DNA from 2 places in the Agrobacterium sp. NPDC058088 genome. Region 2 is predicted to be linked to the other one. Evidence: riboswitches for the same ligand, from Rfam matches in the RefSeq annotation. Region 2 holds a riboswitch; the other holds the start of a gene.
The links. A riboswitch is a leader RNA that binds a small molecule or an ion and turns the genes downstream of it on or off. The one in region 2 is predicted to bind S-adenosylmethionine.
Positions count from the first base shown of each region.

Region 1: another riboswitch for S-adenosylmethionine. It lies ahead of ACFVTJ_RS05370 (O-succinylhomoserine sulfhydrylase); the one in region 2 lies ahead of metA (homoserine O-succinyltransferase).

Region 1 is NZ_JBHVSU010000002.1:17,335-20,736, reverse strand. It holds gene ACFVTJ_RS05385 (glycosyltransferase family 2 protein) at 1-245, shown strand, start outside; tRNA gene ACFVTJ_RS05380 (tRNA-Gly) at 368-441, opposite strand; gene ACFVTJ_RS05375 (2'-deoxycytidine 5'-triphosphate deaminase) at 499-1,596, opposite strand; SAM riboswitch at 1,670-1,748, shown strand; gene ACFVTJ_RS05370 (O-succinylhomoserine sulfhydrylase) at 1,792-2,976, shown strand; gene apaG (Co2+/Mg2+ efflux protein ApaG) at 3,210-3,402, shown strand, end outside.
Region 2 is NZ_JBHVSU010000009.1:7,084-10,485, reverse strand. It holds gene ACFVTJ_RS20095 (ABC-F family ATP-binding cassette domain-containing protein) at 1-1,350, opposite strand, end outside; gene ACFVTJ_RS20090 (thiamine diphosphokinase) at 1,355-2,008, opposite strand; SAM riboswitch at 2,098-2,174, shown strand; gene metA (homoserine O-succinyltransferase) at 2,259-3,185, shown strand; gene ACFVTJ_RS20080 (aldose epimerase family protein) at 3,262-3,402, shown strand, end outside.

The DNA of each region.
Region 1 (3,402 bases), on a different contig from region 2:
GGCAGGGCGTGCTGTTTCTTATCGATGCGTTGAATATCGTTGGAAGTTACACGATCTCCGTGCTGATGGGCCGAAGCAGAATGATTGCCTATGAAAGGCGGAAGGTCGGAAAGCGATGGTTGGCAATGCCTCTCTATTGGCTAATGTTATCAGTGGCAGCCTGGCGGGCCATGGTGGAGCTTAAAACGCGCCCTTTCGTCTGGAACAAGACGCCGCATGTGCCGGTGGCCAAGGAAACGACCTGACCCGCATTCGCGGGAGCCAACAGTCGCGCGCTTCTTCCAGTCATGGGAAAACTCACCCGGCTGCTTCAGCCAATTACCGCCGATCAAGAGGCGTACTATTTGCAACGTTTCCGGGTGGGAAGTGGAGCGGGTGAAGGGAATCGAACCCTCGTATTCAGCTTGGGAAGCTGCTGCTCTACCATTGAGCTACACCCGCGCAGGCTAAGACATCGGACAGTTCGCGGCGGGTGTCAAGCGCCCCGCCGGGGGATCATTACTCGGCGCGGAAATGCTTGGAGAGCTTCAGCCCCTGTGCCTGATAGTTGGAACCAAGCCCGGTGCCGTAGAGGCCCTCCGGTTTTTCCAGCATATGCTCGTAAACAAGTCGCCCGACGATCTGGCCGTGTTCCAGGATGAAGGGCACTTCGTGGCTGCGGACCTCGAGAACGGCGCGGCTGCCGGTGCCGCCAGCCTGCGCATGGCCGAAGCCGGGATCGAAGAAGCCGGCGTAGTGTACGCGGAACTCGCCCACCAGCGGGTCGAAGGGGGTCATTTCGGCCGCATAAAGCGGCGGTACGTGCACGGCTTCGCGTGAAACAAGGATATAGAACTCGTCCGGGTCCAGGATCAGTTCCGCACGGCCGCGGGCGAAGAGCGGCTCCCAGAAATCGAGTATATCGTGCTGGGCCTTCTTGTCGACATCCACCACCGCCGTGTGGTGTTTGCCGCGATAGCCGATCAGCCCGTTCTCACCGAAACCTTTGAGATCGATCGAAAGTGCAATCCCGCCACCCGTCACGTTCGGGTTTTCGCTTGCCACCAGCGTTTCAGTTTCGTGCAGCTTCAGCAGTTCGCTTTCATTGAGAAGCGCATGGCCGATGCGGAAACGGATCTGCGACAAGCGCGAGCCGCGGCGCACGACGATGGGGAAGGTGCGCGGGCTGATTTCGAGATAAAGCGGACCGGCATAGCCAGCCGGAATCTTGTCAAACTCCTGCGCATTGTCGGTCATTACACGGGTGAAGATATCGAGACGGCCGGTCGAGCTTTTCGGGTTGGCCGAGGCCGACATGTCTGCCGGCAGATCAAGGCTTTCCATCAACGGAACGATATAGACACAACCGGTTTCCAGCACCGCACCCTGGCTGAGATCGATCTCATGCAGGCTGAGGCGATTGAGCTTGTCGATGACACGGGTTCCGGGGCCGGGCATGAAGCTGGCGCGGACGCGGTAAGCCTTGGAGCCGAGCCGCAGATCGAGGCTGGCGGGCTGCACCTGGTCGATATCGAGATCGGCCTCGCTTTTCAGCTTGCCGCCCGTAAACAGCGCCCGGATTGCGCCGTCCGCCAAAATGCCCGTGGTTCTCGTCATGGTCATCATTCCTTTTTACGGCGACAAAACCAAAAGGAAAGCATTGACGCAAGCCGGTAACGGCAGTATGGCAAGCTTATCCCGTGGTGATTTGGCCGGTCGGCTTGCAGCCACGTTAAACAAGTGGCTAAAAAGACCGGGTGCTAGGAACCGGTCTGCTTTTGCGGCCGGTTTTTTTGTTTTGAAGGTGATCACATGAGCAATAAATGGCGCCCGGCAACCCAGCTCGTTCACGGCGGTACGCTACGCTCACCCTATGGTGAAACGTCGGAAGCAATCTATCTGACCCAGGGTTTCGTCTATGAGAACTCTGAAGCCGCCGAAGCGCGCTTCAAGGGTGAGACGGACGGCTTTATCTATGCCCGTTATGCGAGCCCCACCAATGACATGTTCGAGAAGCGTATGTGCCTGCTGGAAGGCGCTGAAGACGCCCGCGCACTTGCCTCCGGCATGGCTGCCGTCACCGCCGCCATCATGTGCCAGCTGCGCGCCGGCGACCACATCGTTGCCGCACGCGCCCTCTTCGGCTCGTGCCGCTGGGTGGTTGAAACGTTGGCGCCGAAATATGGCATCGAATGCACGCTGATCGACGGACGTGATCTCGGCAACTGGGAAAAGGCGATCCAGCCGAACACCAAGCTATTCTTCCTCGAAAGCCCGACCAATCCGACGCTTGAGGTGGTTGATATCGCCGGTGTGGCGAAGCTCGCCAACCAGATCGGCGCGAAGGTGGTGGTCGACAACGTCTTTGCGACGCCGCTTTTCCAGAAGCCGCTCGAACTTGGCGCGCATATCGTGGTTTATTCGGCCACCAAACATATTGACGGCCAGGGCCGCTGCCTCGGCGGCGTGATCCTTTCCGACAAGAAGTGGATCGAAGAAGAGTTGCAGGATTATTTCCGCCATACCGGCCCGGCCATGTCGCCGTTTAATGCCTGGACGCTTCTGAAGGGTATCGAAACGCTACCACTGCGCGTAAAGCAGCAGACGGCCAATGCCTCCAAGATCGCGGACTTCCTTGCCGAAAGTGGCAAGGTCGCCAAGGTCATTTATCCCGGCCGTGCCGATCACCCGCAGGCGGATATCATTGCGCGCCAGATGTCCGGCGGCTCGACGCTGGTCGCTTTCGAGCTGAAGGGTGGCAAGGAAGCAGCCTTCAAGCTGCAGAACGCGTTGGGAATCGTGAAGATTTCCAACAATCTGGGCGACGCCAAGAGCCTTATCACTCATCCGGGTACGACGACGCACAAGAACCTCACCGACGAGGCGCGCGCCGAACTCGGCATTTCCGGCGGCACACTGCGCCTTTCCTGCGGTATCGAGGATACGGACGATCTGCTTGAGGATCTGGCGAAGGGTCTCGAGGCCGTTTCCGCCTGAAAATTCAAACGCCAAATTGCCATGGCCCGGCCGCGTGTCGGGCCATGGTTTGCCCGCGTGGCCGGAAAAGGCGGTATCAGGCAACCAATATTTACCTTTACCGTTATCCCTAATGGCAAAAAACAGCGCAACGGGAGACGCCCCCTGCCCGTCAAGTCATTCATTTCCTTGACGATAGCCAGAGCCTATAGTGTAGGATATGGCGGCAGGCATAATTTCGAGGTGTGGCGCGTATGTATCGTGCTCTGACAAGGGATATCGAGGTAACGGTCGATCCGTATTATCTCGAGGAACAATCCGACCCGGATGACGATCGTTACGTCTGGGGCTACAAGGTCGTGATCGCGAACAATTCCGATGTGCCCGTGAAACTCGTCAACCGTTATTGGAATATTACCGATCAGAACGGACAGGTGGACGAGGTCT
Region 2 (3,402 bases):
AAAACCGGCCACGATCTCCTGCAACAGATCGAGCGTTTCGATGTCGAGATCGTTGGTCGGTTCGTCGAGAATGAGAAGATTGGTCGGCCGGGCCAGAATGCGCGCCAGGATAAGACGGGCGCGCTCCCCACCGGAAAGATTGCGGATGGGTGTGCGCGCCTGTTCCGGCTGGAACAGGAAGTCCTTCATGTAACCCGTAACATGCTTCACTTCGCCATTGACGAGAAGATTGTCACCACGCCCGTCGGTCAGATAATGGGCGAGCGTTTCGTTAGGGTTGAGATCCTCACGTTTCTGGTCAAGCGTGGCGATCTCCAGATTGGTGCCGAGCTTCACCGTGCCGCTGTCGGGTTCAAGCTGGCCCGTCAGCATCTTCAGGAGCGTGGTTTTGCCCGCACCGTTCGGACCGACGAGACCGATGCAATCCCCCCGATGAACCCTGAGCGAGAATGGCGCCACGATCACGCGCTCGCCATAAGCCTTGGTGATGGCGTCGGCCTCGATGACCAGCTTTCCGGATTCCCGCCCTTCGGTGACGGTTGCCTGTACGGAACCCTGCGGACCCTTGTGGCCGCGATATTCCGCGCGCATGGCCTGAAGCTCGCCGACGCGGCGCATGTTGCGCTTGCGCCTTGCGGTCACGCCGTAACGCATCCAGTGTTCTTCGCGCTCGATGGCCTTGCCGAGCTTGTGCTGTTCCAGCTCTTCCTCTTCCAGCACCTTGTCGCGCCATTCCTCGAAATGGGCAAAGCCACGATTGAGACGGCGCGACTGACCGCGATCGAGCCACACTGTGGAGGTCGAGACCTTCTCCAGAAAGCGCCGGTCGTGCGAGATCAGCACCAGAGCACTGCGCGTCTGCTGTAACTCGCCTTCCAGCCATTCGATAGTAGGCAGGTCCAGATGGTTGGTCGGCTCGTCCAGCATCAGAATATCAGGCTCAGGCGCCATGACGCGGGCAAGCGCCGCACGGCGCGCTTCGCCGCCTGAGAGGCTCTCCGGATTTTCCTGTCCGGTAAGACCCAGATGTTCGAGAAGATAGGTCACCCGATAGGGATCGTCACCCGGCCCAAGCCCCGATTCCGCATAGGCTTGCACGGTGTCATAACCCGCAAAATCCGGTGCCTGTTCAAGATAACGAATGGTAGCGGCGGGATGCCGGAAAACCTCGCCCGACTGCGCCTCGACCAGACCGGCAGCAATCTTCATCAGCGTGGATTTACCCGAGCCATTGCGTCCGACAAGGCAGATACGGTCACCGGGCTCTACCTGGAGATTGGCGCCGTCGAGCAGTGGGGTCACGCCGAAGGTCAGCTTTATATCGTCGAGTTTCAGAATTGGGGGTGCCAAGGCGTCAGGCTCCGGTCAGGTCATAGGGTCGGGCAAGCACGATGGCTTTGCCGCTTTTCAGCGAGAAATGCACAGGGCCGCCATTCGCGACATTGGAAATAGTGCGGGAGGAGCCGAAAGCAAGCACGAAATCATTAAGCGGATAACGCACATTGCCGATATTGAGCCCCTCAAGGGTGGTGAACCCGGCGACCGAAAACAGCGATCCGGCTGGCAGATCAATGGTGAGCGAACCGGCAAGCAGCGGCCTCGCCTCTTCTTCACCGGAGGTCAGCGTCACCCGGAAACCGCGCTCCGCAAGCGCTACGGCATAAAGAAGGTGCTGAAGCGCATGGTCGCTTCTCGCGCCACCGAGCGCGCCCACCAGCAGCAGCGAGTGTGCGCCACGCGAAAGTGCTTCGGAGACCGCGATCTCCCCATCTGTCACGGCCTTTGCCGCCGGATAGGGTTGCCGCGTCACATCGGGCCAGGCATTGAGCAGCTCTTCACTGGCGGAATCGAAATCTCCGACCCAAAGTTCAGGCGTAAGACCGAGCGGCGCGGCATGGCGCATTCCGCCATCGGCCGCAATCACGCGGCTATTCGCGACCGCCCGTTTCAGACGATCGGTCACCGTGACATCGCCGCCAAGCAGAATGGTGAAGCACTCTTTATCCATGCCCTGCCTTATCGCACCTCGGCCAAAAAGGGAAAGCAGAAACCCGATGAAATCAGCCTATATTGATTTTCGCCGGCTTCGGGATTATGAAACCCCTCAGTGGTGATTTGCCGACCGGCTTGCAGCCACTTTAAAGAAGTCGCTAAAGGGTCGAGGAAAAGGGCAATTTCCTGGGACCGGTCGCGATTTCCGCTGCCGGTTTTTTTGTTTTCGCAACGTTCTTTACGCGACCCGGAAAAGAGAGTTCGACATGCCGATCAAGATACCCGATACGCTTCCCGCTTTTGATACCCTCGTTCATGAGGGCGTGCGGGTCATGACCGAAACGGCGGCCATCCGGCAGGATATCCGCCCGCTCCAGATCGGGCTTCTCAACCTCATGCCGAACAAGATCAAGACCGAAATCCAGATGGCGCGCCTCGTCGGCGCCTCGCCGCTGCAGGTGGAATTGTCGCTCGTCCGCATAGGCGGTCATCGCGCCAAGAACACACCGGAAGAGCACCTCCTCTCCTTCTACGAGACGTGGGAGGAAGTGCGTCACCGCAAGTTCGACGGTTTCATCATTACCGGCGCTCCCATCGAGCTGCTGGAATATGAGGACGTTACCTATTGGAATGAAATGCAGAAGATTTTCGAATGGACCCGCACCAATGTTCATTCGACCCTCAACGTCTGCTGGGGCGCGATGGCCGCCATCTATCATTTCCATGGCGTGCCGAAATACGAACTGAAGGAAAAAGCTTTCGGGGTCTATCGCCACCGCAACCTTTGCCCCTCCTCGATCTACCTCAACGGCTTTTCGGACGATTTTCAGGTTCCGGTATCGCGCTGGACGGAAGTTAGGCGCGCCGATATCGAAAAACACCCCGACCTCGAAATCCTGATGGAATCTGAGGAAATGGGCGTGTGTCTGGTGCATGAGAAGGAAGGTAACCGTCTCTATATGTTCAATCATGTCGAATATGATTCGACCTCATTGTCCGACGAGTATTTCCGTGACGTGAATTCCGGCGTGCCTATCAAGCTTCCGCATGATTATTTTCCGCATAACGACCCGGAGCTCGCCCCGCTAAACCGCTGGCGCAGCCATGCCCATCTGTTTGTCGGAAACTGGATCAACGAAATATACCAGACGACGCCCTATGATCTCGAAGCCATCGGGCAGATGGCTGCCTAAACTGCAGGATTGCGAATTGCCGGAAAATGACGCAACGTCCGCCCCGGCAATTCGCGACACCATGGAGAATGACGAGATGAGCGACGGTGCGGCACGAGAAGATTTCGGTTTCACGACGACGGGTGAAAAGGTCGAACGGGTCACCATCTCTAAAGACGGTTTGACAGCGAAAATCATCACCTGGGGCGCCGTTATCCAGGATTTGCGGCTTGACGGC